3 regions of the Alteromonas sp. AWJ4_199 genome follow, and region 3 is predicted to be linked to each of the others. Evidence: predicted binding sites of a transcription regulator. Region 3 holds the regulator's gene; each other region holds the start of a gene.
The links. Region 3 encodes FNR, which switches genes on or off when oxygen is low (the NO sensors DNR and NnrR bind a similar motif). Its sites were predicted from a motif close to TTGATCTAGATCAA; they were not measured.

Region 1 (10,513 bases), 2.1 Mb from region 3:
TTGAAAACCCGGATTTACCTAAGTCTTCAGCCTACGCACTTTCACTTGGACAACCAACGCCAAGCTTGCCTAGCCTTCTCCGTCCCTCCATCACTGATTATATAAGTACGGGAATATTAACCCGTTTCCCATCGACTACGCATTTCTGCCTCGCCTTAGGGGCCGACTTACCCTGCCCTGATTAGCATGGGACAGGAAACCTTGGTCTTCCGGCGTGGGAGTTTTTCACTCCCATTATCGTTACTCATGTCAGCATTCGCACTTGTGATATGTCCAGCAAGCTTTACAACTCACCTTCATCCACTTACACAACGCTCCCCTACCCAGCATGTAAACATGCTGCCGCAGCTTCGGTATATTGCTTAGCCCCGTTACATCTTCCGCGCAGGCCGACTCGACTAGTGAGCTATTACGCTTTCTTTAAAGGGTGGCTGCTTCTAAGCCAACCTCCTAGCTGTCTATGCCTTCCCACATCGTTTCCCACTTAGCAATATTTTGGGACCTTAGCTGGCGGTCTGGGTTGTTTCCCTCTCCACGACGGACGTTAGCACCCGCCGTGTGTCTCCCGGATAGTTCTCATTGGTATTCGGAGTTTGCAAAGGGTTGGTAAGTCGGGATGACCCCCTAGCCTTAACAGTGCTCTACCCCCAATGGAATTCGTCCGAGGCTCTACCTAAATAGATTTCGGGGAGAACCAGCTATCTCCCGGTTTGATTGGCCTTTCACCCCCAGCCACAAGTCATCCCCTAACTTTTCAACGTTAGTGGGTTCGGTCCTCCAGTTGATGTTACTCAACCTTCAACCTGCTCATGGCTAGATCACCGGGTTTCGGGTCTATACCTAGCAACTAAACGCGCAGTTAACACTCGCTTTCGCTACGGCTCCGCTATTCGCTTAACCTTGCTACTAAATATAAGTCGCTGACCCATTATACAAAAGGTACGCAGTCACCCCGAAGGGCTCCCACTGCTTGTACGTATACGGTTTCAGGTTCTATTTCACTCCCCTCACAGGGGTTCTTTTCGCCTTTCCCTCACGGTACTGGTTCACTATCGGTCAGTTAGGAGTATTTAGCCTTGGAGGATGGTCCCCCCATATTCAGTCAAGATAACACGTGTCCCGACCTACTCGATTTCACTGTAAAGATTGCGTCGTGTACAGGGCTATCACCTTGTATCGCTCCTCTTCCCAAAGGATTCCACTACATTCAATACAGCTTAAGGGCTGTTCCCCGTTCGCTCGCCGCTACTAGGGGAATCTCAATTGATTTCTTTTCCTAAGGGTACTTAGATGTTTCAGTTCCCCTCGTTCGCCTCGTTACACTATGTATTCATGTAACGATACCTATAAATAGGTGGGTTTCCCCATTCGGACATCTGTGGTTCAAATGCATTTTGTCGGCTCACCACAGCTTTTCGCAGACTTACACGTCCTTCATCGCCTCTAACTGCCAAGGCATCCACCGTATACGCTTCGTCACTTAACCATACAACCCCAAACAGCCTTTTGACTTCTGTCTAAGTTATGTCGTATGCATGACAAGCTAATCGGAAGAATTGCCTTGCTATCAAATCATCGATTGATAACAAGCAATTCAGTCAAGTAGAGTAAAAAGTCATCTTTCGATTTCTCAGTTACTCAATTTTGATTGATTACTATTAATATCAGCTTTCCAAATTGTTAAAGAACATAGTGCTTAATTCAAAACACTTAGGTTTGATCTTAAATCAAAGCTAAGGGCTTTTATTTAAGTCATCTTTAAATATAAACAAAACAATCTGTGTAGGCACTGCATCAAGTGCGTCTATCGACGTAATGGTAAGGAGGTGATCCAACCCCAGGTTCCCCTAGGGTTACCTTGTTACGACTTCACCCCAGTCATGAAACACAAAGTGGTAATCGTCCTCCCGAAGGTTAGACTAACTACTTCTTTTGCATCCCACTCCCATGGTGTGACGGGCGGTGTGTACAAGGCCCGGGAACGTATTCACCGCAGTATTCTGACCTGCGATTACTAGCGATTCCGACTTCATGGAGTCGAGTTGCAGACTCCAATCCGGACTACGACATTCTTTAAGGGGTCCGCTCCACATCACTGTCTCGCTTCCCTCTGTAAATGCCATTGTAGCACGTGTGTAGCCCTACACGTAAGGGCCATGATGACTTGACGTCGTCCCCACCTTCCTCCGGTTTGTCACCGGCAGTCTCCTTAGAGTGCCCAACTTAAGGCTGGCAACTAAGGACAAGGGTTGCGCTCGTTGCGGGACTTAACCCAACATCTCACGACACGAGCTGACGACAGCCATGCAGCACCTGTGTCAGAGTTCCCGAAGGCACCAATCTATCTCTAGAAAGTTCTCTGCATGTCAAGTGTAGGTAAGGTTCTTCGCGTTGCATCGAATTAAACCACATGCTCCACCGCTTGTGCGGGCCCCCGTCAATTCATTTGAGTTTTAACCTTGCGGCCGTACTCCCCAGGCGGTCTACTTAGCGCGTTAGCTTCGCTACTCACGACTTAAAGTCACAAACAGCTAGTAGACAGCGTTTACGGTGTGGACTACCAGGGTATCTAATCCTGTTCGCTACCCACACTTTCGCACATGAGCGTCAGTCTTTGGCCAGGGAGTCGCCTTCGCCACTGATGTTCCTCCAGATATCTACGCATTTCACCGCTACACCTGGAATTCCACTCCCCTCTCCAAGACTCTAGTCTGCCAGTTCTAAATGACCATCCCAGGTTGAGCCCGGGGCTTTCACATCTAGCTTAACAAACCGCCTGCGTGCGCTTTACGCCCAGTAATTCCGATTAACGCTCGCACCCTCCGTATTACCGCGGCTGCTGGCACGGAGTTAGCCGGTGCTTCTTCTGTTGTTAACGTCACGGCTAGCAGGTATTAACTACTAACTTTTCCTCACAACTGAAAGTGCTTTACAACCCGAAGGCCTTCTTCACACACGCGGCATGGCTGCATCAGGGTTTCCCCCATTGTGCAATATTCCCCACTGCTGCCTCCCGTAGGAGTCTGGGCCGTGTCTCAGTCCCAGTGTGGCTGATCTTCCTCTCAGAACAGCTAGAGATCGTCGCCTTGGTAAGCCTTTACCTTACCAACTAGCTAATCTCACTTGGGCCTCTCTTTGCGCCGGAGCCGAAGCCCCGTTTGGTCCGTAGACATTATGCGGTATTAGCAGTCGTTTCCAACTGTTATCCCCCTCGCAAAGGCAAGTTCCCAAGCATTACTCACCCGTCCGCCACTCGTCATCTTCTAGCAAGCTAGAAATGTTACCGTTCGACTTGCATGTGTTAGGCCTGCCGCCAGCGTTCAATCTGAGCCATGATCAAACTCTTCAATTAAATATATCGAAATATGAATCGTCGTTGTGACACTCTTAACGAGTGCCCACACAGATTGTCTTGTCTAAATTTTTAAAGAACGTTGCGACTTCGTCGCAATTCACTAGAAGCCGTTGCTTCTTAGTGACTCACCCTGTTCGAGTGAGGTGCGCATTATACGCTGGAAGTTTTCAGTGTCAACACTTTTTGAAAATTTATTTTCGAAAGCGCTTCTTCTAAACTCCCGTCTTTACTGGCCTATAAAGGTAGTAGAGACTTACTTCAGAAGGGTTGCTGTTTTGCTTTTCCCCCGAAGCGGATGCGCATTTTAGGGAAATGAGCGCTCACGTCAACACTTATTTTAAAAAAAGTGTCATATTGGCTTTGAACGCTCAAAATACCAACTACTTCCAGTATTTTAGCTTATTCCTTAACCTGAACTTGCGCCACAGGTTAAGCGGCTTAGCTTTTATCTTACCTTTATAGTTACTATTAAAGTCATCGACTGCATCTAAAATACGTTCGCAATTACGTCCATCTCTATAGGCTTCATGATAATGGGCTAAGTCATTAACCTCTTTCATTAATGATGCTGGTCGCGTCAACGCAGTTTCGATGACGTTTTCTACTTCGCTTACTTCTGTGACATTAAGTAAATGTTGTCCAGGGTTTGTATTGCGATAAGTGACAACAGGTTTGTTCATCATCATAAACTCTAAAATTATAGAGCTGCTGTCACACAACATGACATCTGATTGCTGAAAGTCTTCAAGACGCACATTATCGACAAAGGTAACGTTACTATTTTCATCTGCCAAAGCACGGTATCTATTTAATAGTGCTTGATCGTTGAGTTTAGGATGAAATGTTAAACGCCAATTCCATTTCTTTTCTTTCACTAACTTACTTATTGTGTCGACAAGTATAGGAGCAGAGGTAATGCCTTTAGAAAAAGTGGTGGCGTAGAGAATAGTGGGAACATCGTTTTCCTTCTTATGTGAAGAAAAGTAGTCATCCACTTTAGCCAAACCTGTTTGGTACACTTTAAAAAACTGATGTTTTACCTCAAGCTGCTTGAAATACTCTGTGCTACTTGGCCCCTGAGTACAGTACATATCAAACCACCCACGAATAGAGAAGTGATAGATGATATTTCCACACGCAAATATGGCTAAGGGGTTGTATTCAACAACATCATTAATAGTGTGAAGACGAATTTCATCAGGCTTCAAAAGATCGGGACATTTTCCTTCCAAAAACCACGCTACTTCGTCACCTCTAGCCCTAATGGCCTCTTGTAGTGGTCTATAAATAGGATACGCATAGGAAAGGGCAGTGAAAAATACATAGCGCTAGGGCATTACAACGTCTCGATAAATTCTATTAGCAAGCTACATTATCATTTTTCTCCTTGTGATTTACTACCCTCCTCTTCGCGTGTTGCAATGTAAGGATAGTTACCTGTTGCTTAAAGCATTACAGGTAGGCTCTGTAACCACCCTATCAGTACCAACTCATCTATATTGCTGTTAAAGTTTGCGTAATTCACTTTCTGCATAGTTTATATGAGTGTGTAATGTATAAATCGATTGATAGTTTTAAAGGTGTTTCTCCTACATTAGGAGAGAAAGTCTATGTTGATGACTCGGCAAGAATCGTCGGTGATGTAGTTTTAGAAGATGATGCGAGTATTTGGCCGCTGGTTGCTGCACGCGGTGACGTGAACAAAATTCGTATTGGTGCCCGTTCTAATGTTCAAGATGGCAGTGTTTTACACGTTACCCGTAAATCTGAGAAAAACCCCAACGGCTTCCCACTTATTATTGGTGAGGACGTTACCGTTGGGCATAAGTGTATGCTGCATGGCTGCCAATTGGGTAATCGTATTCTGGTCGGTATGGGCGCTATTGTAATGGATGGCGTTGTTGTTGAAGACGATGTGTTCATTGGCGCAGGTACATTAGTACCTCCAAACAAAAGATTAGAAAGCGGATTTCTTTACGTTGGAAACCCCATGCAAAAGAAAAGGCCACTCAACGACGCTGAATTGGCATTTCTAAAACAGTCTGCCGTTAACTATGTTGTATTGAAAAATGAGTACCTTGAAGAAGCGAACTAGTTTCGCTTCTCACTTTGCTCAACAATATCTCTAACCTGTTTCACAATGTCCGAGGTATCGGGGCGCTTTTGTGTCCATATATAGAAAGCTTCTGCCGCTTGCTCAACCAGCATCCCTAACCCATCTATTTGCGTACTGACACCTAGTTCGGCCGCATCTCTCATAAAGCGCGTAGGTGAATTTTTATAAACCATGTCGTAAACCACTTCACAGTGTTCTAAAACACCATCGTTCAAACTACACGGCAACTCATTACTTAAACTAGCGGCTGTTGAATTGATAATAATATGAGGTGCTATCGTTGCGATATCTTCAAGGGACACCACCTGCACTTTAGCGTTAGACGTGGCGCTTGCGACTTCTTCAGCTTTTGCTTTGGTTCTGTTCGCAATAGTCAGTGAAGCAGCACCCGCTTTTAACAACGGAGAAATAACGCCTCGGGCTGCGCCGCCGGCACCGATAAGCAACACGCGTTTGCCCTTAATTTCCACTCCACTATTAAGTAAATCATTTACCAACCCCACACCATCTGTGTTGAACCCCAGCAGTTCACCGCTGTCACCATTCATTAGAGTATTAACAGCTTGTGCATCTTTAGCTGCTTGGTCATCTACCTTTGCTAAGTTAAAGGCATCAAGCTTAAAAGGCATGGTAACATTGCAGCCTACAGCACCTTCTTGAGCTAAAAACGCTTTAGCAGCTTCAACAAAACCATCTTCAGGCGCAAGTATCTTTTCATAAGAAATCTTTTCTCCAACTTGATCTGCAAACATTTGATGAATAGTTGGTGATAAACTCTGTGCAATAGGATTTCCGAATACAGCGAATTTTTTCATGGGAATACGAGACTTATTTAATATAAAGAAGAAAAGCGATAGTCGTGCTTCGCAGAGTACACCATATGAGCGTATAGGTGGAGAGGAGAAAGTACGGGAATTAGCAAATACGTTTTACGACATTATGGAGACCGACCCATTAGCCAATGAACTACTTGCTATTCACCCTCAGCCATTAGACAGAATTCGCCATGTATTCTTTTTATATTTAAGCTTATGGCTGGGTGGTCCTGATGATTATCAGCAGCAATTTGGCCACCCGCGTCTACGTGCACGCCACCTTCCCTACACCGTAACACCAGAGTTAAAGGCCCAGTGGATGTATTGTATGCGAAAAGCCATGTTTAAAACGGTTGAAGATATCGCCTTAGCTCAACAGTTACTTGATGCACTCGATCAACTTGCCAATCACATGGTGAATACAAAATAAAAAAGCGCGTTGAAAAGATTAACCTTTTAACGCGCAAGTCCCCTGTTACTGTCTACGCTCTTGTTGGCGTATAAAGTAGTGCAATTGTGAAAGCTTCAACTGTTAGGTTTAGGCTTTAGAAGGTGTAACCTACCGATATCGTATATACCCAAGGATCTATTTCAATATCACTCACCTTTCCAGCAGCATCACCTACTTTAAAGGTGGCTTCTGTATCAATATCAATAAATCGAACCGATGCATTGATGTGCCATTTGGTATCTATTTGGTAATCCATTCCCACCTGTGCTGATAAGCCAAATGAATTATCAAGCGATAGGTCGCTTAAGCCAGCTGTTTCATTCGCACCTGTAAACCCTTCATCAAAGATAAAGGTGTAGTTGATACCTGCACCAATGTACGGCTGAAATGCAGAGCTGGCATCATTAAAATAGTAGTTTGCGGTAAGCGTAGGTGGAAGGTGTGTAACTTCACCAAGCTGATTCCCTGTGCCTAGAGGGTCTGCCACAGAAAAGTTCACGTCGTGCTTAAAGGGCGTTGCGGCAAGCAGCTCGATATTAATATTATCGGTAATAAAGTACGCTACATTTAAACCTAGTTGAGTATCGTTATCGATATTAAGGGCCACGCCAAGATCAGTTCCACCCGCTACGATGTTAGAAGTCGATTCGTCAGGAGCAACGGTAGTAAGACCGCCACGAACAATCCAGTCGCCCTGTTGATGAGCGTTAGCTAAAGGTGAAAGTGCAGCAAGTGTAAGGCAAAGTGCAGATGCAGATAAAAAGTGTTTGCGCATGATGTGTCTCTTTTGTGTTTAACTAAGATGACGCTACTTTACGCCCTTGGTTAAGAGAAACATTGATCCAGCGCAAGCTTGATAACTCACTGAAACAAAGATGATATTCGGACTTGATTCAGATCAAAACACGCCGTATGTTCATTTCACACGGCGTGTTTTGTTATTGATGACTTTAGTTAAAACAGTAGAAGCGACCTTACTGCGTTAAATTCACCAGTCAGTAGGCTTTAACCAGTCAGTTAACTTAGCTTCAGCGCTACCCGGTGCCGGCGTATAGCAATACTCCCAGCGGGCTAAGGGCGGCATCGACATTAAAATAGACTCTGTGCGCCCTCCGGTTTGTAATCCAAACAGGGTACCGCGGTCGAATACTAGATTGAATTCGACGTAGCGACCTCGGCGATAAAGTTGGAAATCACGCTCTCTTTCACCAAAGTCGGTTTGCTTACGGCGTTCAACAATAGGAACGTAAGCATCGATGAAACCATTGCCTACCGCCTGCATAAATGCAAATGACTGTTCAAAGCCCAGTTCGTTCAGGTCGTCAAAGAACAACCCTCCCACGCCGCGAGTTTCGTTTCGATGTTTTAAATAAAAATAGTCGTCACACCACTTTTTATACTTAGGGTATACATTATCGCCAAACGGCTTACATAATTTCTTTGCAGTATCATGCCAGTGCACAACATCATCTTTGAACGGATAAAACGGCGTTAAGTCAAAACCACCGCCAAACCACCAGATAGGTGCTTCACCTTCTTTTTCCGCAATAAAAAAGCGAACATTAGCGTGTGACGTTGGGATATACGGGTTATGTGGGTGAATAACAAGTGATACGCCCATTGCCTGAAAGTTTCTTCCCGCAAGCTCAGGACGATTTGCCGTTGCTGATGCAGGCATTTGACTGCCAAACACGTGAGAAAAGTTAACGCCGCCCTGCTCAATCACCGCACCGTTTTTTAAGACTCGAGAGCGACCACCTCCCCCTTCTTCACGCTGCCAACTGTCTTCGACAAACTGACCTTTCCCGTCGGCGAGCTCGAGGGTTTGGCAAATGGTGTCCTGCAGCCCTAGTAGATAGCTTTTTACTTGTTCGATTACTTCAGCGGCATTTTTACCGTCCAGTAATTCTGCTGACGTCATGCTCTTATTACCTCTGCTGTGTCACCATCGCGAATGGTACTGGGTTTAGTTGCACCGCCTACTGCACCGTCAACGTAGAAGACGGAATCAGCGAATACGGCTTTTGCTTCTTCAGTGGTGATGGCTGGCGGTTGACCGGTTAAGTTAGCGCTTGTAGAAACTAACGGTTTACCTAACTTGTTGCACAGCTCTAGTACTACTGGATGATTAGTTACACGCACAGCTATTTTATTATGCTTGCCGGTTAACCAAACCGGCGCCGATGACGACTTAGGTAATAGCCAAGTATTAGGGCCTGGCCAGCTAGAGAAAATATCGGTGCGTCGGTGTGGTCGTATGGCGTTGTCGTTGACATAGGGCAATAGCTGACTGTAATTGGCAGCTATTAAAATAACGCCCTTTTCTACCGGTCGTTGTTTTATCTCTAACAACGCATTTACCGCTGCTTCGTTGTCCGGGTCACATCCAATGCCCATTACCGCTTCGGTTGGATAAACGATTAAACTTCCCGCTTCAAAAGCGGCAACAACAGGGTCTACTTCAGACGAATTAGCCTCAACGGGGGTAAACGTGTTTACGTTCCCATTTTGGATATCAGACATGGTTTTAATCTCTACGTATAGTTCTTCGTATAATTACTTTTTATAGCCGCAAGCCGGCTGAGGACACTGTAACTGCCCCTTTTTGTCTATCAATACTCCCCAACCGCAGTCTGGGCAGCTTTCATTAACCGGCGTGAAATTTAGCACATATCGACATTGTGGATAATGGTTGCACGCAAAAAACTGTTTGCCGTATTTGTTAGTACGCGAGATTAGATGCCCTTTCTTACACTTTGGACAATCCACCAAAGTATCTTCTTTTTCTTTAATGGGCTCTATGTGATGGCATGAAGGAAAATTTGTACAGCCGATAAACATGCCAAACCGCCCTTTCTTTATGGCTAAGTCGGATGCGCATTCAGGGCAGGCTACACCGTCTAAGGTTTTCAGTATGGTGGTTTGTTTATCGTGAAGTGGCTTACTAAAGCTACATTCCGGATAGCCCGCACACCCGATAAAAGGGCCGGATTTACTGTTCTTTATATGAAGAGGTTTACCGCACTCGGGGCAATCTCCGAAATTATCATCGAGAGCATGCTCGTGCGCTGAAAAAAGTGAGTGGTCTATTTTAGACATGTATTAGACGTTAAGGCCTTAACGCGCTGTGATTCACAGCGCATTTTGTAAGTAAAGATTTAAGTATCGGTGACTACGACTACACTAATGCAGCACGCCATCTGGCTCTTCGAACAAAAGATCTTCCATTTGTTCGTAGGCTTTCTCTTTGCCAGGTACGTTGAATAGTACCATTAGCACAACCCACTTGAGGTCTTCTAAACAGAATTCATTGGAATCGATTTCCATTACCCGATCTATCACCATTTCACGTGTAGACGCATCTAGTACATTAACCTGTTCTAAGAACATAAGAAAACCACGACATTCCACATCTAAACGCATCTGTTCTTCGTGGGTGTAGATACGGCTTAAGCTAGTGCTAATCCCTTTACACAAGTACGGCTTGATATCCGTTTCTTGAAGAGCCGCTAGCTTCTCTAACCAAGCGAGGGCTTTATAAATCTCATCGTGATGGAAACCTGCACGCACAAGTTCTTCCGTTAATTCGTCTTGATCAACACGAATTTCCGTTTCACTGTGAATGAAGTTTTCAAACAGATACATGAGGATATCGAACATATTATTTTCCCCTCAATTTAACGTAACCACCAGGGACAGCGGCTACTAAACCACGCAACTCATATTCTAATAAAGATGCCATTGCTTGCGATACAGATAAGGCATTGCGCTGGGCT
Region 2 (10,513 bases), 210 kb from region 3:
AACACGTTGACCTTCTTTTAAATGACTCACGCCTTCACCCACCTGAGCAATGGTACCAGCGACTTCGTTGCCAGGAATAAACGGAAAGTCTGGCTGCATTTGATACAGTCCTTGCACCAACAGACCATCTGGAAAATTAACCCCTGCAGCTTCAACGTTAATTACCACATGGCCTTTTTTTACTTCTGGATCCGCCACATCTTTAAATTGAAGATCGTCAAGCGGCCCAAAAGATTCGCATACAATTGCTTTCATACTGTCTCCAGTTATTTTGTTCGACCTGCATGCTTCATATAGCATGGCAGGTCATTAAATACGTTATATGGCGTTTATTCGCTTTGGTGTATAGTTTGGTTTGCAATTTGCGCCAAAGGACGCACCATCGCGCCTAATTGCATGGCCTTCTCGCTTGACGCGTTGCCATCGTGGGCGCGCTTTACAACACCTTGTAAAATAGCGGCTAAACGGAAAAAACTAAATGCGAGGTAGAACGTCCAGTTGTTTATGGCATCAATGCCTCTTCGCTCGCAATATGCCTTGATATATTCTTGTTCGCTCGGAATACCCAGCTGCTTTCTATCAAGCCCGCCTAATCCAGCTGCATGTGCAATATCAGAAGGAAGGCGTAGCTGCATGCATTGATAGGCCAGGTCGGCATATGGGTGTCCCAAGGTCGAGAGCTCCCAGTCTAATACAGCTACCACTTGCGGTTTGTCGGTATCAGACATATCAAACATCATGTTGTCTAATCGAAAATCACCATGAACCAACGACACTTGTCCGTCATCCTCTGGCAGATTTGCTTCTAGGTAGTGGATAAGACTTTCAATTTCTTCAATATGCTCAAGTTCAGATGCCCGATACTGCTTTGTCCAACGACTTAACTGACGTTCAAAGTAACTACCAGGCTTGCCATAATCACTCAACCCGGCGCTTTCAATATCAACACTGTGAAGCGCAGCCAACACGCGATTCATCTCGTCATACATGGCACCGCGGGTATCAGAAGACGCTATTTCAGGTAATGCGCTATTCCAATATATTTCGCCCTCAACAAACGCCATGATGTAAAACATGCTGCCGATAACACTGGTATCTTCACACAAATGATGAGCTTTAGGCACAGGCACCTGAGAGTCTTGTAGTGCGTTGATAACGCGAAACTCTCTGTCTACCGCATGAGCAGACTTTAGTAATTTACCTGGAGGTTGGCGGCGCAAGACATACACGCCGTTATCTGTGGTGAGCTTAAACGTGGGGTTCGACTGTCCACCCGCGAACTTTTCTGCGCTTTCAACGTGCCCAATACTGGGGCACGCTGTAGATAGATAGTTGTTTAGCGCCACTAAATCAATTGCATGTGGGGCATTATCTTTTGACACACTCACTCCTTATGCACTTTTTATGCGTTTTTTTCGGCAATCAAATTACGGCCTAGCTGCATCATGTGAACCTCATCAGGACCATCAGCTAACTTTATTGTGCGTGCATAGGCGTACATAGCAGATAGCACAAAGTCTTGACTGGTGCCAGCTGCGCCATGCATCTGAATGGCTTGGTCGATAACTTTGCATGCCATACTTGGCGCTACAATTTTGATAGCAGCAATAAGATCACGAGAAATCTTATTGCCATAGCGATCCATCTTGTCAGCAGCTTTCAGCGTAAGTAAACGAGCCTGCTCTATATCACAGTGCATCTGGGCAATGTTTTCTCTAATCGACTGCTGTTTCGACAAAGGCTTTCCGAATGCTACGCGCTGTTCAACTCGCTCACATGCCATATCTAGCGCGCGCTGCGCACAACCAATAAGGCGCATGCAATGGTGAATTCGACCCGGTCCTAAACGCCCTTGCGCAATTTCGAAACCACGACCTTCACCTAGTAATAAGTTCTCTGCTGGAACACGTACATCTTCAAACAAGACCTCCGCATGACCCACTGGCTCATCGTAATAACCCATCGCCGCCATGGGGCGAACAATAGTTACGCCTTTAGTATCCATTGGGACCAAGATTTGCGACTGCTGCTGGTGACGAGGTGCATCGAAATCCGTTTTACCCATCACCACCATAATTTTGCAGTTTTCGTTCATGGCACCGCTGGTATACCACTTACGACCATTAATAACGTACTCGTCACCATCGCGCTTAATTGAGGTTTCAATGTTAGTCGCATCACTCGAAGCTACCGCAGGCTCAGTCATAGCGAAGGCCGAGCGAATTTCACCGTTAAGTAACGGCTCTAGCCACTGCTTTTTATGCGCTTCATTGCCATACTTAGCGAGCACTTCCATATTGCCGGTATCAGGCGCACTGCAGTTAAAAATCTCAGCACTAAACAACACACGGCCCATTTCTTCGCACAGCGGCGCATACTCGGCATTTGTCAGGCCTGCACCATAGGGCTTATACTCTTCAGGCAAAAACAAGTTCCAAAGGCCCGCATCTTTGGCTCGTTGCTTAAGCGTTTGCATCATTTCAGGGGTCTTCCAACGACCGTCACCGTTGTTCGCAGAACCACCTTCTACGGCGTGAATATATTCCTTTTCAATTGGATACACTTCTTCTTTCATAAACGCTTTTAGCTTTTCTAAAAGTGCTTGGGTCTTTTCATTATATTCGAAGTTCATAATTGCCCCATTTAGCTGTAGGTAATGGCGTGCAACCTGTCAATCACATCCAGGTGAGGTACGCTGTTGAAGTTATTTAAGTGAACGCCCCGCGAATTAGCGAAGCATTGTGAAAAACTGGCGTTGCGTATTTGCAAGTTCATATTGATAACCGTGGCGGCATCATAACCAAGAATGTGTTTAAGCATCATAGCGATAGCACCTCCAGAACTAACCACCAGCACCCGTTTAGCATCAAGGTTTTGAAGGTGAGTAAGCATTGAATAAACGCGCTCTTCAAACTCGCTCCATGTTTCATCGAGAAGATCATGCGCTAATTCGTCTTGCGACCACGCAAGCATGGCCTTTTTAAGCAGTCGATAGTACTCGGCAGGTGATGCGCCCTCTGGAACTTTCGCGTCTGGGTAGCGTGATAAATACGCTTTCGCTACGGCTTGAAAATTGAATTCGTTCAAAGCGCTGTTAACTGTGACGTCAGGAAGAGAATATCCGTTTGTAGAAATACCTTCGGCAATACCATCTTTGGTTTCATGATGCCGCACCATATCACCGGAGAAAACCGCATCGAACTGAATATTGCGATGTTTAAAATAATCTCCAAGCCAGATGGCTTGCTGTCCACCCAATTCGCTCAGTTTGTCGTAGTTCGCTTTACCAAAAGACGCTTGGCCATGGCGTACTAGATAGATTTCTGTCATACCGCTGCCTGATGTTATTAATATGTTAACTTGTCAAATCACATACTAAGGAAAACAACGTTATAAGTTTAATTGATATTTTGAATGAGTATGCATCATGTGAAACTATGTAGCTTGATTTTAAATCACGGTGCATCGCTTAAACGCCCCCTTGTTAAACGTTGGGAGGAAGGTTGTTTTGTTGAACCTATAACGAGAGATTAGGTTGCGTTCAACATTATCGGAAAGAAATAAGACTGAGCTATAGAGAATCATTCAAGCGAGACTTTGCTGCATCGCTTGAGACTCATTGTTAGAGGAACAGTTGCACCAAGAACTGATGCAACATTAAAAGGATGTTCTTAACGTTTCAGGTGCGTAGGCTTCGTATGAAATACTGCGTGGCATTGCGCTATCACAGACAGAGCAATGTGCTCAGGAAGTTCTCCACCAATATCAAATCCAGCGGGGCTGGCAAAATATTGCGTAAAGTTAGTATCGCTAAGCCCTGCTAAATCCATAATTTCTTGCTTGCGATGAAGCGGCCCAAGCATTGCCGTATAAATTAGCGACTGCATACTGAGTAACTGAAGTGCTTTGGCGTCAATTTCGCGGTGATGAGACATAAGCACTGCCGCTTGAATATTGTGTTCGTTAAGGTGTAAACGCACCCCCTCAGTGGTCGGGTCGTCGATTAAATAATTAACCTCGGGGAAGTGTTCAACTCTCGCTTGGGCAGGCCGCGGGTCCCAAAGACTGACTAAATAGCCTTGCGAACTGGCAAGCTTCGTCATAAAAGTAGCATCGTAACCACCACCAACAACAAGTATGTGAATGGGCGGCATCATCAAAACAGATAAGCTGCGCTTTCCGCCTAATGTATCCAACACGGCTTTTCTGGGAGAACCCGCATTGTCTTCCAATACCTTACACGCACCTTCTGACCCATCTACCGTAACATTCCACTCACATACGTGACCCTTCGATAGAGTCTGGCTTACTTCATCCAGAGAAAGGTAGTTATTGCCTTTGTTGACCGGCACAAGCGCCAAATGCACCACGCCTCCGCAGCCTACGCCCAACTTAAAAGCGATATCTTCCTCATCTTCATCATCGTAAACAGCAGTGCGGCTAACACCGTCTGTCATTACGCGCTGGGCTTTTTTTACAATATCACTTTCTAAGCAACCTCCGCTTAGAATACCTAGTTGATGTCCAGCATCACTGAACAACATCATGGCTCCCGCTTTGCGATAGCAAGAGCCTTCGGTTTTAAAAATGAAACCCAGCACCCACTTGTGCTTGTCTTTTAGCGGAAGCCATTGCGCTAGCAAGTGGTTCACATGATTACTCATAACTACCTCAAACCCCGTTAAACCTGTTTACTGCTGTGTTGCTGCTTGGGTGATAAATGCGGCAAGAGTTGCTGGCTCTTGGGCACCGGCTATTCCTTGGTTGCCTATCACGAACGTGGGTACGCTTTGAATACCCCGCTGCATCCAAGTCGCTTCCTCTTCGCGCACTGCTTGTGCGTATATACCGTTTTGAAGTACCTCTTCAGCTTCTCCCCCATCAAGACCTATTGCGTCAGCAATCTCGACCAACACTTTTTGATCATTCACATTTTTACCATCAGTGAAATACGCTTTAAACAAGCTCAGTTTCATCTCTTCTTCAAGGCCCTTTTTTGCCGCTAAATGAGCAAGTTGATGGGCTTTGAACGTGTTTTGCATACGCGAATCGTCAGTAAAATTGAACGCAAACCCCAACGCCTCGCCCGCTTCAACAAGTCGAGCTCGGTTATCAGCGCTTTGCTGTTCGCTAATGCCATACTTTTCCATTATATGCTCGCGCAGATTTTGTCCTTGTTCTGGCATGTTAGGATTCAGCTCGAATGGGTGAAACTTGATATCCACCTCAATATTATCGAGAGTTTTTATTGCTTCTTGTAATCGCTGATACCCAACAATGCACCATGGACACACTACGTCGGATACCATGTTTACCGTTACTTTTTGCATAACAACTCCCCTTTTAGAACCCGTTTATCCGTGTTCTCTTTGTGTTCATTGACTTAAGCCACCTTAGATGAGGTTACAAAAAGAAACTTCAACCCTATATGTAATTAATATACGTATTGGAAAGCTAAGATGATCGAAATCGCGTTAGCGCTGACCGCGCCCAAATACCATAGCCTTTGGAAGATGGATGAAAACCATCCTCTGCCATCAAGCCGCTTTGTTTTACCTCTTTTGCACTTCCGCCTAGCTTTAGTGCACTAATATGAAGCACTTCAGAGTTCGGGCAGTTGGCAATACGTTCTTCCATCGCTTCATTTAGCAAAAGCGCTCTAAAGCCGAGTAAACCTCTTAAAGGTTGGGGCAAAGCCGGAAACGCATGTATAGGCGGCAATGCAGTAAACAAAATATTTTGGCAGCCAAACTTTCGGCTTAAAAGAGACTCGATTACCGAGATGTTGTACTGCCAGCGTTTTAACGAAACAAATTTGGTAACATCATTAACCCCAATGGAAATGAGCGTTGTTGAAAAGTGTTGCTTTGGTAATTGTTGTAAAAGGTTAAGTACGTCTTCACTCTTATAGCCTGTTTTAGCGTGCAACAAAACACGGGTTGGACCGTGTTGTGAAAGGCTTGAATAAATCAGCCCAGTTAACGCCCCTTCTTGCGTTGCCGCCCCTACACCTGCTGCAGCCGAGTCCCCAATGACTAGTACGTTGATTTTCGGTGCTTCTTTATCATTTATTGAACAAAGCACCCTGTCTCCGCTAGGCTCTGGCAACACGGCCGTTCTCCCTCTCACCCATAACGCTTGTAAGAAAACGATTGGAAGCAAAAGAGCAATTGCGGCGTTTAACAATAAAACTTTGAAATAGATCAATTTCTTCCCTTAGCCAATACGATATGCTCAACATGTTTCGCTTAATAGGCGCTAGGCCACCTCAATAGGGTATATAAAAAATGAACACCAATGCTGTAAAGCAAAGCCACGACACATCTACTGTAAAAAAATATGCCCAACACGCCCCGCGCTATACATCGTACCCTACGGCACTTAAGTTCGAACCGTTAGAAGAAGATATATACCCACAAGCACTAGCTGTTTCCAAAGCGCCCGCCGTAAGTTTGTACGTACATATCCCTTTTTGCAAAACGCTTTGTTATTACTGCGGGTGCAATAAATTAGTCACTCGCCACAATGAAAAAGCCGACGACTACTTAGACTACCTAGAGAAAGAAATTCTGTCTAAGCGTTATTTAGCCGAGGGCAAGCGCGTGGTTTCGCTGCACTTAGGGGGGGGCTCACCCAGTTTTCTGAGCGAAATACAGCACACATTTTTGATTTATCTTTTAAAGAAGCATTTCACGTTTGAACTAGGTGCGGAGCTGTCTATTGAACTAGACCCTAGAAACGTGGACGGTGCCTATTTAAAGTGCCTTAGAAGCTTAGGCTACACCCGCATAAGCTTTGGCCTTCAAGACACCGACTACAATGTGCAGAAAATAATTAACAGAGTACAAAGCACGTCACATATTGCTAATTTGGTGTTTGAAGCCCGCACGCTAGGCTTCGATTCAGTAAACTTAGATCTCATTTATGGACTGCCGAACCAAACCCTAGAAACGTTTAAATCGACTATAGCTGCAACGAAAGCCATGATGCCCGATCGTATCTCACTTTTTAGTTACGCTCATTTACCTGAACGATTCGCGGCGCAGCGAAAGTTTGCAGAAGAAACACTGCCTACCAGCGAAGAAAAAGCGGCGCTTTATGCCCTTGCGGTAAATAGCTTTACTGGCGTGGGATATGAGTTGATTGGCCTTGATCATTTTGCCTTAAGCAAGGACGCGTTAGCCATTGCTAAAAATAAAGGCGAGCTTCACCGAAATTTTCAAGGCTATACACTGCGAGGCGATACTGACTTAATCGGCGTCGGCGTATCGGCTATCAGTACAATTGGTAATGCCTTTGCACAAAATGCGAAAGATTTAAAAGAGTACTATCAGCGATTAGACAACCATTTGCCTTCAGCCAAGGTTGGGCTCTCACTAACGCAAGACGACCTTATTCGCCGAGACGTGATATCAAGCTTGATGTGCAACTTGTTCGTAGACAAACAGCAGATTTCAGATGAGCATCACATCATCTTTGATGAGTATTTTTCACAGTCGTTGGAAAACTTAGCAGGGCTACATGAAGATGGCCTTGTTGAAATTACGCCTAAGTACATTAGAGTTCCCGAATCAGCGCGTATTTATATACGTGCTATTTGCGCTCGATTCGATGCCTATCTCAACGTGGATGAAACACTCGTCAACTACTCTAAGGCAATTTAAATCTGGCTATTATCTGCATCCCCGTTTCAAGGTGAAGGCGCGTTAAAGAAAGGTGGCTGATACTGGCATAAAGCGTTTGGTTGGTGTTTATAACGTTAAGCTTTAGCAGCACCTTAGCACTGTGAGTTTTGCCTTGCTGGGTTTGGACGATTTGAGGTTCGCTTTTGGTAGTGGTTAGCGTTGTAGATACAGGGTTAATGCTGGATATAACGCAAGGCAGCGCATTTAAAATGCTAATTGTGCTGGCATTACCAAAATCAGTAATGTTGGTGTCGATACTGACATCACAGGCCTTAACCGCGAAACGGGCAGATAGCTGTTCACTGCCATGTTGAGGGAAATACGATACAGATTCCTCACTGACATAAATCTCGTGCCCCGCTACTAATATCAGCACTATTCCGTTGACAGCTTGACTATTGTCATCGGTCAAAATTGCAGAGCCGTATTGACCTTCTTGCCTGTCGCTGTTGGTATTGTGATTGCTACCAGCGTTTTTATTCTGGTTATTACTGTCTCTTTTGTGTGGCGTGGCTACCGTCTCTCCTTCAAGCACGCTAGAGGGTGTTGTAAAACTTTCTCGTTCGAACACTCGAGCCAGCACATCCCGCGTTGGGCCACAGAGCTCAGCGAGGCCGCGATCAATGTAAATCAACTCATCGCTGAACAGGGCAAGATCGTCTAAGTCGTGAGAAATCACAAAGCAGGTAAGCTGACCCGACACACACAAATTTTTCAAAAACTGATAAATCTTACGACGGGTAAAGACATCAATAGCGCTTAACGATTCATCGAGTAATAGCACACCTGGCCCATTGACCAGCGCTCGCGCAATCGCGACTCTCTGCGCTTCACCACCAGATAGTGCATGAATCGGCTTATCGATTAAATGTTCACAATAGCAACCGCGCAAACACGCATCGATAGGCATTGCATTAGGGCTAGCGTGACGCTGCGCTAAGGCTAAATTACCCCGAACATCGGTATGAGGAAACAACATAGGCTGCTGAAACACGATGCCGACTTTTTGAGACGGCCATGGTGTTTCGACCTTTGCGCTTTTTTCCACGCCAGCAAGCGCCCGAAACAAGCTGCTTTTGCCCGCACCTGATGGACCGGTAACGCCGATAAAACGGCTTTCTGGTTGCAGTGAGATTTGTGCATCAATGCGATTTGGTAAATGCGCTGATATTCTCATGTTAGCGCCCTTCTTCACCACGAGTCATGCCATTGAAGCGATACAGTGCTGCGAGCATTAGGAATGAAAATACCAAAAGGGCAATAGAGAGGTTATGAGCGCTGTCGTATTCCAACGCCTCTACCTGTTCATAGAGCGCTATAGACAGTACTTGGGTTTCCCCTGGAATGTTACCGCCTATCATTAGCACCACGCCAAACTCACCAATGGTATGGGCAAAGCTTAAACCTAGCGCCACGACAATAGGCGCTTTGCTTAAAGGTAGCACTATTTTCATGAAAGCCTCGATGGGGGAAAACCCCAACGTTTTTGCCACATCTAAATAACGATTATCTAATTGTGAAAAGCCGCTGTACAAAGGCTGTAAAGCAAAAGGAAGCGAGTAGACTACCGACCCCAGCACCAAACCCTCAAAGCTAAATGCTAGGTTTCTGCCAGTAAGGCTTTGCCATCCCTGCCCCAACGCACTTTGTGGCGAAAACGCAACAAGCAGATAAAACCCGAGTACTGTTGGGGGTAGCACCAACGGCAACGCGAGTATCGACATAACAAAAGGCTTGGCTTTGCTCCGCCAATTAGCTAAAAACCACGCTAGCGGCAATGCAATGAACAACAGCAAACCGCTGGTGATAAAAGCCAGTTTTAAAGTAAGTAATATGGCTTCAAGGGTCGACGCTCCAAAGAATTCATTGAGCATATCTATTGACCAACACCAAGTGTATTCACTGGCTCATAACCCCATTCAATCAAGCTGTGCTGAACTCCTTGCGACATCAAATATTGCACAAACAGGCTAGCAGATGATACGCCATTAGCGTCGCTTAAATTGAACTGCTTAGAAGCTTGATGTTTATTTTCCTCGCCAGGCTCTTCTAAAGCCTGTGGTTCACCAATCGCTATCACATCGAACAGATTCGGCGTGAGGACTGCTGCTGTTTTGCTGTTAACGACTAACGACTGAATGATGGGTTGGTACAAGATTTCTGGCACAGGACTAATGACCGTCGTGGGGGCGACATTATTTACATCAACGGTACTCGCAAAATTAGAAGGTAAATCGAGAGCGAGCGAATACGCGACAAAGGCTCCTTTAACACTACCTGTGGTATAAAACTGAAGGGTTTGTAGGACGTTTTTGCCCATTACTCTGTGTGGCAAAAATGATTGCCATAGGGATAAATTCTGCAACGTTTGCTGTGCAGCAGTACCATAGGGCGCAAGTTTTGGATTAGCGATAGCCAACTTGTTTTGTGGATTTCCGATTAATTTAATAAGCTGCTTAGACAAACAGTCAGTACGCTGAACATTTATTTGTTCTTTTGTCTCTCCAGCAACATGCTTGCAGCTTTGTGCATCAGACAAGTCGCCAGAATAAACAAACGCCAGCTTGCCTTTCGCATAATCCACCACATTGCTTTTGTGTACTAGGTTATTCTCCGCCAAGGCTTGTGGCCTAGCGCGATCTGCCGATAAAAACACATCGAACGTCGCACCATGTTGAATTTGCGCATACAAGGTACCGCTAGAAGACACGGTTACCGCTACATCTATGCCTGTGAGCAGGGTGAACTGCTTTGCGATGTTTCTAAGCGGTTTTGCAAAGTTTGCAGCTACAGCCACGTTTATCTTTTCATCCCGCTCAAACGCGTCA
Region 3 (10,513 bases):
TCTGGGCTAAAAACCTTTCGTGATAATGACGGCCTTTGGGAAAATCACAGCGTTGAAGAAGTCGCTACACCCGAAGCGTTCGAGCAAAACCCTAGCTTGGTTTATCGCTTTTATAATGCGCGCCGGGCACAGCTTCAACAGAATGATGTTTTGCCCAACGCAGCACACATGGCGCTTGCTAAACTCGAGAAAGCCTTCGGTCATAAGCTAACGTTGGTGACGCAAAATGTAGATGACTTACATGAGCGTGGGGGAAGTGAGTCGGTTTATCATATGCATGGTAGACTACTTTCGGCGCGCTGTGCTATTAGCCAGCAAACTTTTGATTGGCGTGAGAGTTTTGATCACACCACTAAATGTCCGTGCTGTAAAAGAGTAACCCTTCGACCGGATATTGTGTGGTTTGGCGAAATGCCTATGTATATGGAAGAAATTTACGAGGCGCTTTCACAGGCCGATGTATTTATAGCTATTGGTACATCGGGTAATGTGTATCCCGCTGCTGGCTTTGTTCAGATTGCTAAAGAAAATGGGGCACACACAATAGAAGCGAATTTAGAACCAGGTGTATCCAATGCTTTGTTCGACGAATCACTTACTGGTCCTGCCTCGCGCATAGTTCCGCAGTGGGTTGATGAATTGATTTCAAAATATGCGCTGTAGGAGGCGCAAAACATGCAGTATATGAATGAATTTCTTACCATTGCATTGGTACATCTTGTGGCTGTTGCCAGCCCAGGCCCTGACTTTGCGGTGGTGGTTCGAAACAGCGTGGCTTATGGAAGGCGTATCGCTATATACACTAGTATCGGTATTGGGCTAGCAATCTTATTGCATGTTGCTTACTCGCTAGTAGGGCTAAGTGTGGTAATTGCGACTACGCCCTGGCTATTTACCACTTTTAGCTACGCTGCCGCTGCCTATTTACTTTATCTTGCTTTCGGAGCGCTTAGAAGCGGCCCTGTTAAGCAGGAGCAACACGTAAATGCGGAAAAAAAGACATCACAAATCTCGGCAAAACGTGCTGTATGGATGGGGTTTCTGACAAACGGGCTTAATCCAAAAGCAACGCTGTTTTTCCTTTCACTTTTTACCGCCATCATCAGCATTGATACGCCATTTAGCGTAAAGCTTGGTTATGGTATCTATTTAGCGTTTGCCACCGGGCTTTGGTTTTGTTTCCTTTCCTACCTTTTAAGTACCAGTAAAGTTGCTGAACTTATTGGCAAAAAGGGCTATTGGTTGGATAGGGCTATGGGCGTGCTTTTAGTCGGGTTAGCCGCTAAGTTGGTGTTGGGGTAATTTTTGTTTAATACACAAACAGGCAATTATTTTCGTGAATTGATATAATCGCGCCGATTTTTCTAAAAATATAAGAGAGTTGTGTGAAAGACGTAAACCCAGACCGCCTCAACAGTACGTTGTCCAAACAGTATCAATTCGATACCAAAGGTCTCTTGCGCCGCGCTGCCGGTCTAACAAAAGCAAACTTTTCATCATTACTGCAGGGAAGTGTTGTTCTATTTCTTACGTTTGTCGTGTTAGGTGTATTTGCTCAGCAATACATTACTATAAATGACGATGGAACCTATGTTTTTGAGCACCAGTCAATCATTGAAATTGTCGCAATCTGCATCGTTGCTCCGTTACTGACTGGTTTATATATGATGGGGGTTTTTGTAGCGCGTGGTGTAAAAACATCGGTATTTACAGTATTTCAGTTTTTCCCCTTAATATTTTTGGTAGCGTTAACCCAGCTAGTCAACAGTATCCTTGTGCAGTTAGGCATGATGCTGCTCATCATTCCAGGTGTGTACTTCTATTTAGCGTCTTCTTTTTCTCTGATGTTAGTGGCCGACAGAAAGCTAACGCCAATAAGCGCAATTATTCTTTCCTGCCGAGTATTTAATGCGTACTGGGCTCAAATAGCCAGTATTTTCGGCGTTCTCTTCTTATTGTTCGTGTCGGTACCGCTGACGTTCGGGGTTTCCCTAATTTGGGTGTTACCCTTTTATTTTAGTATGATGGGGTTGCTCTATCAGGAATTAATTGGCGAGCAAGGAGTAAGCACGGAAGCATCTGAAAACGATGTGAATGAGTCGAGCTTCGATGCATAAACGAGAAACCTTTAAAATTGTCCTTATAACGTTGGGTGTTCTGGCGGTTATCGTCATTAACGCCATTATTTTTACCGAGGACGAGCCTGATATTCTAGATATACCTCAAACGGTGGAGGCGAAAAAGCCGGTGCCTGATTTCTCTGGTTATAGTGACGTAAAAGAGAAAAAAGAGGCGTTTTTTAATTATCTACGCCCCGAGGTAGAGAAACAAAACGCTTACTTACTTACCTTGAGACACTATGTACAAACCCTTTACAGAAAGACGTTAGCTAATGAGTCACTGTCTGAAGACGACATGACTAGGCTTGAGTGGCTTGAAGAGGAATATCGGGTAAAACCCACACAGCCTTTAAAGACTAAACTATTAGCCTTACTGCAGAAAATTGATGTTTTACCTGAAGAACTGGTACTTGTTCAGGCTGCGAATGAATCTGCATGGGGAACAAGCCGATTTGCAAGGAAGGGCTACAACTTCTTCGGTTTGTGGTGTTTTTCAAAAGGGTGTGGTTTCGTTCCAAGTCGTCGAAACGACGGCGCATCTCATGAAGTGGCCAAGTTTGACAACTTGTCTCGAGCTACGTACACCTATATGCGTAACCTCAACAGACACGATGCCTATGCTGACTTAAGAGAGATCCGCAGTCGACTGAGAGCTAACCAATTACCCATCACAGGTATTGCACTAGCTGAAGGGCTGATGAACTATTCCGAGCGAGGAGCCGCTTATGTTGAAGAGCTTCAAACAATGATCCTATTTAACGAGGAGTTTTTATCCGAATGATACGCGCTGCATTATTTCTTGCTTCATCTCTGTTTGTCGGTTTTGCTAGTACATCCGTATCTGCTGAAACGATAGATGTAGAGTACAGCCGTTTCTACAGCCATGTTAAAAAGCTAGATAACGAAGATACCCAAGCGCTTCAGTTTGCCTTTGGTTTTGTTCGTGTAGGTGAAGGGCGTTTATGCGAGGTTAACGGTGCATCTATCGTTACCGACAAGAAAACAATGCCACTAGACGTTACTGATGAAGGACGTTTTACCGTACCCACTGAAAAAGCACTAAAACTGGCTAATGCACTGGTACGTATCGACTTAAACGAACGTGCGAACGTTTGTGATATGTCGGTGCAGCTTGAAACCAAGCCCGAGTACCTAAAACAGTATTACAAAAAAGAAGAACTCACTTTCTTATACGAACAGTATGAAGCCTTTTTCAATGAAATGGGGAGCTTTTTGTCTTTTATGATGCCATCGGTGAAGGGCTTGATGATTCAGTTCGAAGACAAAAATTTAGATTTCATTACGCCGCAGGGCGTACAAATTAACAATGGCGTTCTGCATTTAGAACAAGAGTGGATCAACGAAGCGAAAGGCTTAACGCTACCACACGCGCCGCTGCGTGTTACAGCTATGGCCTCAAGTTAATCTATCTTTTGAACAATTAGGTATCAGGTTAGTAACTGATACCTAATTTGCTCTGCAATTCGCGCGATGGTCTCTTCGCCTTTTGCGCACAGTTCTTCCGCCCTATGAAACTCCATGATACCTACATCAGTAAGCTGAGGTTCTATTAGTATATCTGGCGGGTCGCCGGCTAAACGAGACCGAGTAACACGAGCTTGAAGTATTTCAAGTGAGCTGCTCATTACGCTCATAATTCCTGGCGGGTTGCGCTTATTCACCTTTGCAGGCACTTCGGTAAATTCTTCTTCTACTTTTTCAATAACATCAGAGGCTATGCTTTCTTCGGTATTCACATCTTCAGAAGCATTGACTTGAAGCTGCTCTTCATTTTCGTCTGACGTTTTGTCATCTTTACTGTCTGGCGAAAACCATTGGCGCAATACGTTTTGGCTTTTAGTAAAAAAGTCTTCGGTTTTACGTTGGTTTTCTTCGTGATCTTGCCTTAACTTTTCCAACCGAAGCGGGCGAAAATCGGCGTTAAGATTAACCGCAATCACAAAATCAGCCCCTAATTGGCGACACAAGTTCACCGGTACAGGGTTCACAACAGCGCCATCCACTAGCCAGCGATCGCCATGAGCAACGGGGGCAAAAAGCGCTGGAATAGCGCAGGATGCCTGAATGGTATCGCCAATAGGACCTGAATTAAATACCACTTCACGGCCGGTATAGAGGTCAGTTGCCACCGTCGCAAAGGGCTTCAGCATTTCTTCATAGGAGGAGACACAAAACTCGCTGGCAAGTTTGTCGAAAACCTTTTGACCGCTGGCAATACCGCCACGTCTTAATCCAACACCCATAAGAGCGAGTACCTGCCAGTCGCTAAGTGAACAGGCCCATTCTTTTAAACCTTCTAGCTTGCCACTTGCGTAGGCAGCACCAACATAAGCACCAATGGAGCAACCAGCAACAACGTCGATTTTAACGCCAAGTTTTTCCAAAGCTTCAATTATACCAATGTGTGTCCAGCCCCTTGCGGCACCGGCACCTAATGCAAGTCCAATCTTCATCTACTTTGGTTCCATAATATTTACTACTTCGATAGCGTTGTCTTCATCACTGGGATCTGCGCTATTTTCTGTAGCAAAAGAAGGTTCATCAAATCCTATATCACCATCAGCAACGGGGCCGTCTTGGGTGACGATAGATTTAAAATCATAAAGGTTACTATCTACAAGATGTGAAGGGGCCACGTTTTGAAGCGCGCGGAACATTGATTCAATACGACCTGGGAAACGGCGGTTCCAGTCTTGAAGCATTGCTTTTATGTTCTGGCGCTGTAGATTTTCCTGTGAACCACAAAGGTTGCAAGGAATAATCGGGAACTCAGCAGCTTGAGAGTATTTTTCAATGTCTTTTTCTGTGCAGTAAGCCAAAGGACGAATTACTATATGTTCGCCGTTATCGCTAACCAGTTTTGGCGGCATAGATTTAAGCTTGCCCCCGTGAAACATATTTAGGAAAAACGTTTCAAGCATATCGTCGCGGTGGTGACCTAATGCAATTTTAGTGGCGCCTAATTCTTTCGCCGTGCGGTATAAAATACCACGACGCAAACGAGAGCAAAGCGAACAAGTCGTTTTTCCTTCAGGAATTTTGTCTTTAACAATAGAGTAGGTGTCTTCTTCTACAATCTTGTAGTCAACGCCAATGCTGTCTAAGTACTCGGGCAAAATATGTTCAGGAAAACCAGGCTGCTTCTGGTCAAGATTTACCGCAATAATATCAAAATGAATAGGCGCAATCTTCTTTAAAAACAATAAAATATCAAGCATGGTATAGCTGTCTTTACCGCCCGATAAACACACCATAACCTTGTCGTTGTTTTCAATCATACCGAAATCGCCAATGGCCTTACCCACGTTGCGACGAAGTCGTTTCTGAAGTTTGTTGAAGTTGTACTTTTGCTTACTTTGCGCGGCGTTTAACGTCGGCGCATCAGCACTGCTTGTGCCTAAACTCATAATTAACTAGCTTGGTTTGTGATAAAGGCGCCATTATACATTAAAGCGCCTTTTCGAGACTATGGCTGTGTTGTTAAATTTATCGAGAAGCGTTAAGTACTGATTTAAGCGTGTATGATTAACTCTCGGAATTAACCGCTAAATGCGCAGGTTTTTTAACGCCCATCGCCGATTCGCCATTTGTCGCCACCAAGTGTCTTGGTATTTAAGCGCAATTAAGTCGTTAACTACACGGTTATCGGTGATCCAAACCCATCTGGCTTAATCGCAAGTACGTCACAATTTAGTTCATCAATAACGTGCTCGGCAGTATTGCCAATAAGCGCCGCCGAAATACCAACCCGTCCCACGGTGCCTATTACAACTAACTCGGCATCGAGTGTTTTAGCCACTTGCGGGATAACTTTTTCAGGCAAGCCTTCTTTCACCACACATTTATTTTCTGCAATACCATATTTCAGCGCGTGACTACGCATTTCTTTCATATGATGATTTTTTACCGCATCGTGATATGTATCAGGGTCAAACTCTGGCACTTCAATGGCAATGTTAAGTGGAGTTGTAGGGTAGCTATTCACTAAATTAACGTTACCTTTCAACAAAGAAGCATAATCGTTAGCGATGATCGTAAGCTTGTCGTTTAACGCAGCATGCTCGTCATCTTCGCTGCCTACGTTTACTGCAGCTATAATTTCACCGCCTTCTGGCCAGTCGTGTTCTTTAACGAGCAGTACAGGGCGTGGGCACTTGCGCATTAGATGCCAGTCTGTAGGGGTAAAGATCACTGAGGCAAGGTCGTCATGTTTTTTAGTGGCTTTTACCACTAAGTCGATTTGGTTATTAAGGGCGTAATAAATAATCGACTCATAAGTACGGTTATTCCACTCAACCACAATATCGGTCTCTGAAAAGCCTTGTTCTTTTAGCTGGGCAGATAACCATTTGGCGTGCTCTTTTGTAACGGCATCGCGCATTGATTCACGTTCGTCGGGGCTAAGCATGGTTGTCATATCGTAAGACAAATCATATACCACCATCATAGCGGTAACCGTGGCGCCGGTTTTTGACGCAAGTTCATAGGCACGGCTTAGGGCAGGCTGGTTGTCACGTTCCGCGTCCACCACGGCAAGAATTCGTTTACACTCAATCATAACGTCTCCTCAACTACAAAGCTTTGTATGGCTGTCGACATCGATATTGTTTCAAAACCGTTTACATTAACTATAAACGACATTTAGAAAAACGTGAGTTGTTTTCGATCAAGGATTAAATAATTCGTTGATAAAAAAAGGGCCAATTCAAATGTTACGGGAGCTTTAACGCCCAATGGATGGATATCGTGTAACCCAGTGAGGGAATACAGTGAAACTTTAAAGGTTAAAACTAAAAAGCGCGCATGTAGCGCGCTAAAGATACCAGAAGAATAAATTAACCGTTACAGACTACGCTAGGGCCATTTAACGCCTCTAACTTGGTATTTAACCGATCAAAATCCAAAATAGAGATCAATTTACCGTCAACCTTGATAATGTTTTCCTTCTGAAAACGGCTCAGTAAACGGCTAATGGTTTCTATCGTTAAGCCTAAATAGTTTCCAATTTCGTTGCGCGTCATGGTTAAGTGGAATTCTCTATGGGAAAAGCCGCGTTCCTCAAAGCGCTGAGAAAGATGTGAGATAAAATATAATAAACGCTCTTCTGCAGTACGCTTGTTTAAAAGCATGATCATGTCGTGATCTTGTTTTATTTCAGCGCTCATGAAGCTCATGATCTGGTGGCGCAGCTTTGGAAATTGCACTGACATTTCGTCGAGAGTCTCGTAGGGAAGCTCACACACCATGGCTGTTTCTAGCGCAGAGGTGTAGCTTTGGTGTTTGTTCTCTCTTAATGCATCGAAACCGATAATGTCACCAGGAAAGTGGAAACCGGTAATCTGTTCTTCACCTTCGGTATTAGTCACAAATGATTTGAATGAACCGGTTCTCACTGCAAATAGAGAACGGAATTTATCACCAGTTTGAATCAGAGTGTCACCTTTATGAAGCGGCTTCTTGCGTTCAATAATATCGTCAAGAGATTCGATTTCTGTTTTGTTTAACGCCACCGGTAAACACAGGTGACTGAAACTACAGTTTTGACAGTGAATAGAAAATTGGCTTCCTTTGCTCATAATGCACGCTCTGTAAAAGAATACCCGACAATAATACACCCATTTTTAAACGATTGCGCTATGAATAAGATAAGCGGCATATATGGCCATTATTCCTGCAATAATTTGTTTAACATGGTTATGTTGAAAACATCGAACTATATACTGGCTACCAGCGCTTGCGGCGAGCAAGGTGGGTAATGTACCTAAACCGAAGAAGAACATAATGCCAGCGCCTTCTAGCGCATTCCCCGCCGCGAGAGACCAGGTAAGTGTGGAATACACCAACCCGCAAGGAAGCCAACCCCAAATAAAACCATAGGGAATAGCGCTAAAAGGGGTTTTAAAAGGTAAAAAACGCTTAGATAATGGCTGCAGTTTGGAAAATAAACCTTTTCCTGCGTTTTCCAACACCGTTAAACCCGTCCACCATTTGCCTAAATAACAGGCCAGCAACAACAGCATAAGGCCGCTTAGCAAGGATAGGGCATAGTTGGCAAGGGGCACGTAGTCGGCTGCTATTTTGCCAAGCGCCCCGGTTATTGCTCCGGCGATGGTGTAGCTCACTATACGTCCCATGTTATAGGCAAGGGTATAGGGTAGTGCTGAAGCGCCTTTAGGCGATACCATCCTTAGCGCAGCGACAATTCCACCGCACATTCCCACACAGTGAACTCCGCCGGCTAAGCCGATAAGAAAGGCAGAGAAGTAGTTAATCCCTTCCATTTGGCGCTTGGCTTTTGTCTACTTTATTGTCTTGAAGTTGCTTGCGTTGCTCAGCTAGCTTTTTTTCTTCTGGCGGAAGGTCATCGTCAAATAGAATACTGTACCCCTGACGGTCTAGATCCTCGAATTGATTAGTTTTCACCGCCCAAAAGAATATCACGATAGCGACAGCGACTATGATAATGGCGATTGGAATTAATACGTAAATAATACTCATGCTATTTGCTCAAAAGTCGCGTTGAGTTTGTGACTACAATAATACTGCTTAACGACATACCAACAACAGCCATCCACGGTGAAAGTAGGCCAGACACGGCGAAAGGCAGAATCAAAACGTTGTAACCTACCGACCATCCTATATTTTGTCTAATTTTTTGCTTCACTTGGTGAGCGGTTTTAATCAGTTCAGGTACAGAAAGTAGCTGATCGCCAAGTAATATGACATCAGCAGCAGTTTTAGCCACGTCTGTGGCATTACCCACTGCAATTGCCACATCAGCGCTGGCAAGAACGGGCGCGTCGTTAATACCGTCACCCATCATCATCACTTTCGCGCCAGATTGCTGCATAGCCTGTACAGCATCGTATTTCTGCTCTGGTGTGAGCCCACCTTTAGCTGTTGATATTGGCAAGGAAGCGGTAAGAGCGTCCACGTTTTGTTGTGTATCGCCACTTAATACTGCAAGGGTGTGACTTTTTGCCAGAATATTTAAGGTTTCTTGAGTATCCTCTCGCAACGTGTCGCTTACCTCAAACGCCGCCATAATACGGCCCTTCACCGTGAGAAAGACATTGGCTGACGGATAATCCTTAAGAAGATTTTGTTGTGATTCGTGGACACAAAATTGGGCAGAGCCCATTGAAAACAAGGTGTCGTTAATTTCACCGCTGATGCCGCCTCCTGGCGTCACGCTAAAATTAACCACATTGTGGATAGTAGGTCTGCTGGAGGAATTATCCGTACCATGGACGTTACTACCGCCAAGGGTTTTATTTGGGCTAAAGGCTTTTGCAATAGGGTGCTCAGAGCGCGACTCTAGAGCACGGGCAATTGAAAGTGCACTGTCACTGTCTACACCGTCAGCATACCAGGCATTTGAAATGGTAAATTTGCCTTGTGTCAGCGTACCGGTTTTATCCAGTGCGATAGTGTCAATGCCAGTGATTTGCTCAAGCGCATCGGCGCGTTTTAGTAAAATACCTTGTCGGTTTAACTTTGCCATAGCGCAGGTTAACGCTGATGGTGTAGCCAACCCTAATGCGCAAGGACAGGTTGCTACCAACACGGAAATGGTGATCCAAAACGCATCATCACTGCCGTTATAGGCCCAAAAGCCATAAGTTAAGGCAGAAACCAGCAAGACAGCTGTCACAAAATATCGAGAAAAGTTATCAGCTATTTGTGCCGCTTTAGGCTTATTCGCCATAGCACTTGCTTGCAGCCTTACAATTTGATTTACCAGTGCATTTTTGAGAGTTTGTGTCACTTTAATGGTAAGGCTGCCGTCTTGACACACAGTACCACCATATACGGTGCTACTGTTTGACTTGCGCACCGGGCTAAACTCACCGGTAAGCATAGATTCGTCAACCGCAGCGTTACCTTCTGTTACCAGCCCATCAATGGGGATGGTTTCACCAGGCTTAACCAGCACTACATCGTTCACTTTTAATTGCTTTGCTAAGCATTCAGTAACGCTGCCATCTGGCATTAATTTAGTCGCTGACACAGGAACATACTGCATCATATTGGCAGAGATCTGTGCGGCGCGATGACGGCTACGATGTTCTAAAAAGCGGCTAAGTAATAGCAGGAAAATGAACATACAAATAGATTCAAAATACACTTCACCTTGCTCTAATACAGTAGAGCGAATTCCTGCAATGTAAGTACCGAATATTGCGAGCGTAACGGGTACATCCATATTAACCGTTCTTGCGCTTAGCGCTTTCGCGGCGCCCACATAAAAAGTGCTGCCTGAGTACAGTACTACAGGTGTAGTAAGCGTAAGGGCAACCCAGTAAAAATACTGTCGAGTTTCTAATTCAATAGCGCCAAACCAGTCAAAATACAGCCCTGTCATCAGCATC

Region 1: ACXAER_RS09980 (OmpW family outer membrane protein) is a predicted target of FNR. The motif match lies at 7,626-7,639, and genes of this name have one in related genera.
Region 2: hemN (oxygen-independent coproporphyrinogen III oxidase) is a predicted target of FNR. The motif match lies at 6,194-6,207, and genes of this name have one in related genera.

Annotation. Positions count from the first base shown of each region.
Region 1 is NZ_JBSWUR010000001.1:2,276,703-2,287,215, forward strand. Features, by position in the region: rRNA gene ACXAER_RS09950 (23S ribosomal RNA) at 1-1,486, opposite strand, end outside; rRNA gene ACXAER_RS09955 (16S ribosomal RNA) at 1,820-3,352, opposite strand; gene ACXAER_RS09960 (UDP-N-acetylglucosamine 2-epimerase) at 3,736-4,563, opposite strand; gene ACXAER_RS09965 (gamma carbonic anhydrase family protein) at 4,908-5,450, shown strand; gene aroE (shikimate dehydrogenase) at 5,447-6,286, opposite strand; gene ACXAER_RS09975 (group II truncated hemoglobin) at 6,285-6,716, shown strand; gene ACXAER_RS09980 (OmpW family outer membrane protein) at 6,832-7,512, opposite strand; gene hemF (oxygen-dependent coproporphyrinogen oxidase) at 7,726-8,658, opposite strand; gene tsaC (L-threonylcarbamoyladenylate synthase type 1 TsaC) at 8,655-9,260, opposite strand; gene ACXAER_RS09995 (DNA topoisomerase family protein) at 9,294-9,836, opposite strand; gene ACXAER_RS10000 (DUF494 family protein) at 9,921-10,397, opposite strand; gene dprA (DNA-processing protein DprA) at 10,399-10,513, opposite strand, start outside.
Region 2 is NZ_JBSWUR010000001.1:424,168-434,680, forward strand. Features, by position in the region: gene ACXAER_RS01930 (NADPH:quinone oxidoreductase family protein) at 1-255, opposite strand, end outside; gene ACXAER_RS01935 (phosphotransferase family protein) at 330-1,382, opposite strand; gene ACXAER_RS01940 (acyl-CoA dehydrogenase family protein) at 1,403-2,632, opposite strand; gene ACXAER_RS01945 (histidine phosphatase family protein) at 2,644-3,330, opposite strand; gene ACXAER_RS01950 (XdhC family protein) at 3,672-4,664, opposite strand; gene ACXAER_RS01955 (DsbA family oxidoreductase) at 4,692-5,330, opposite strand; gene ACXAER_RS01960 (SGNH/GDSL hydrolase family protein) at 5,455-6,111, opposite strand; gene hemN (oxygen-independent coproporphyrinogen III oxidase) at 6,288-7,664, shown strand; gene ACXAER_RS01970 (ATP-binding cassette domain-containing protein) at 7,651-8,862, opposite strand; gene modB (molybdate ABC transporter permease subunit) at 8,864-9,559, opposite strand; gene modA (molybdate ABC transporter substrate-binding protein) at 9,562-10,513, opposite strand, start outside.
Region 3 is NZ_JBSWUR010000001.1:212,597-223,109, reverse strand. Features, by position in the region: gene cobB (Sir2 family NAD+-dependent deacetylase) at 1-663, shown strand, start outside; gene ACXAER_RS00940 (LysE family translocator) at 676-1,302, shown strand; gene ACXAER_RS00935 (YciC family protein) at 1,386-2,117, shown strand; gene ACXAER_RS00930 (glucosaminidase domain-containing protein) at 2,110-2,901, shown strand; gene ACXAER_RS00925 (DUF2987 domain-containing protein) at 2,898-3,545, shown strand; gene ACXAER_RS00920 (patatin-like phospholipase family protein) at 3,569-4,594, opposite strand; gene ttcA (tRNA 2-thiocytidine(32) synthetase TtcA) at 4,595-5,548, opposite strand; gene uspE (universal stress protein UspE) at 5,776-6,699, opposite strand; gene fnr (fumarate/nitrate reduction transcriptional regulator Fnr) at 6,977-7,717, opposite strand; gene ACXAER_RS00900 (sulfite exporter TauE/SafE family protein) at 7,763-8,422, opposite strand; gene ccoS (cbb3-type cytochrome oxidase assembly protein CcoS) at 8,409-8,639, opposite strand; gene ACXAER_RS00890 (heavy metal translocating P-type ATPase) at 8,641-10,513, opposite strand, start outside.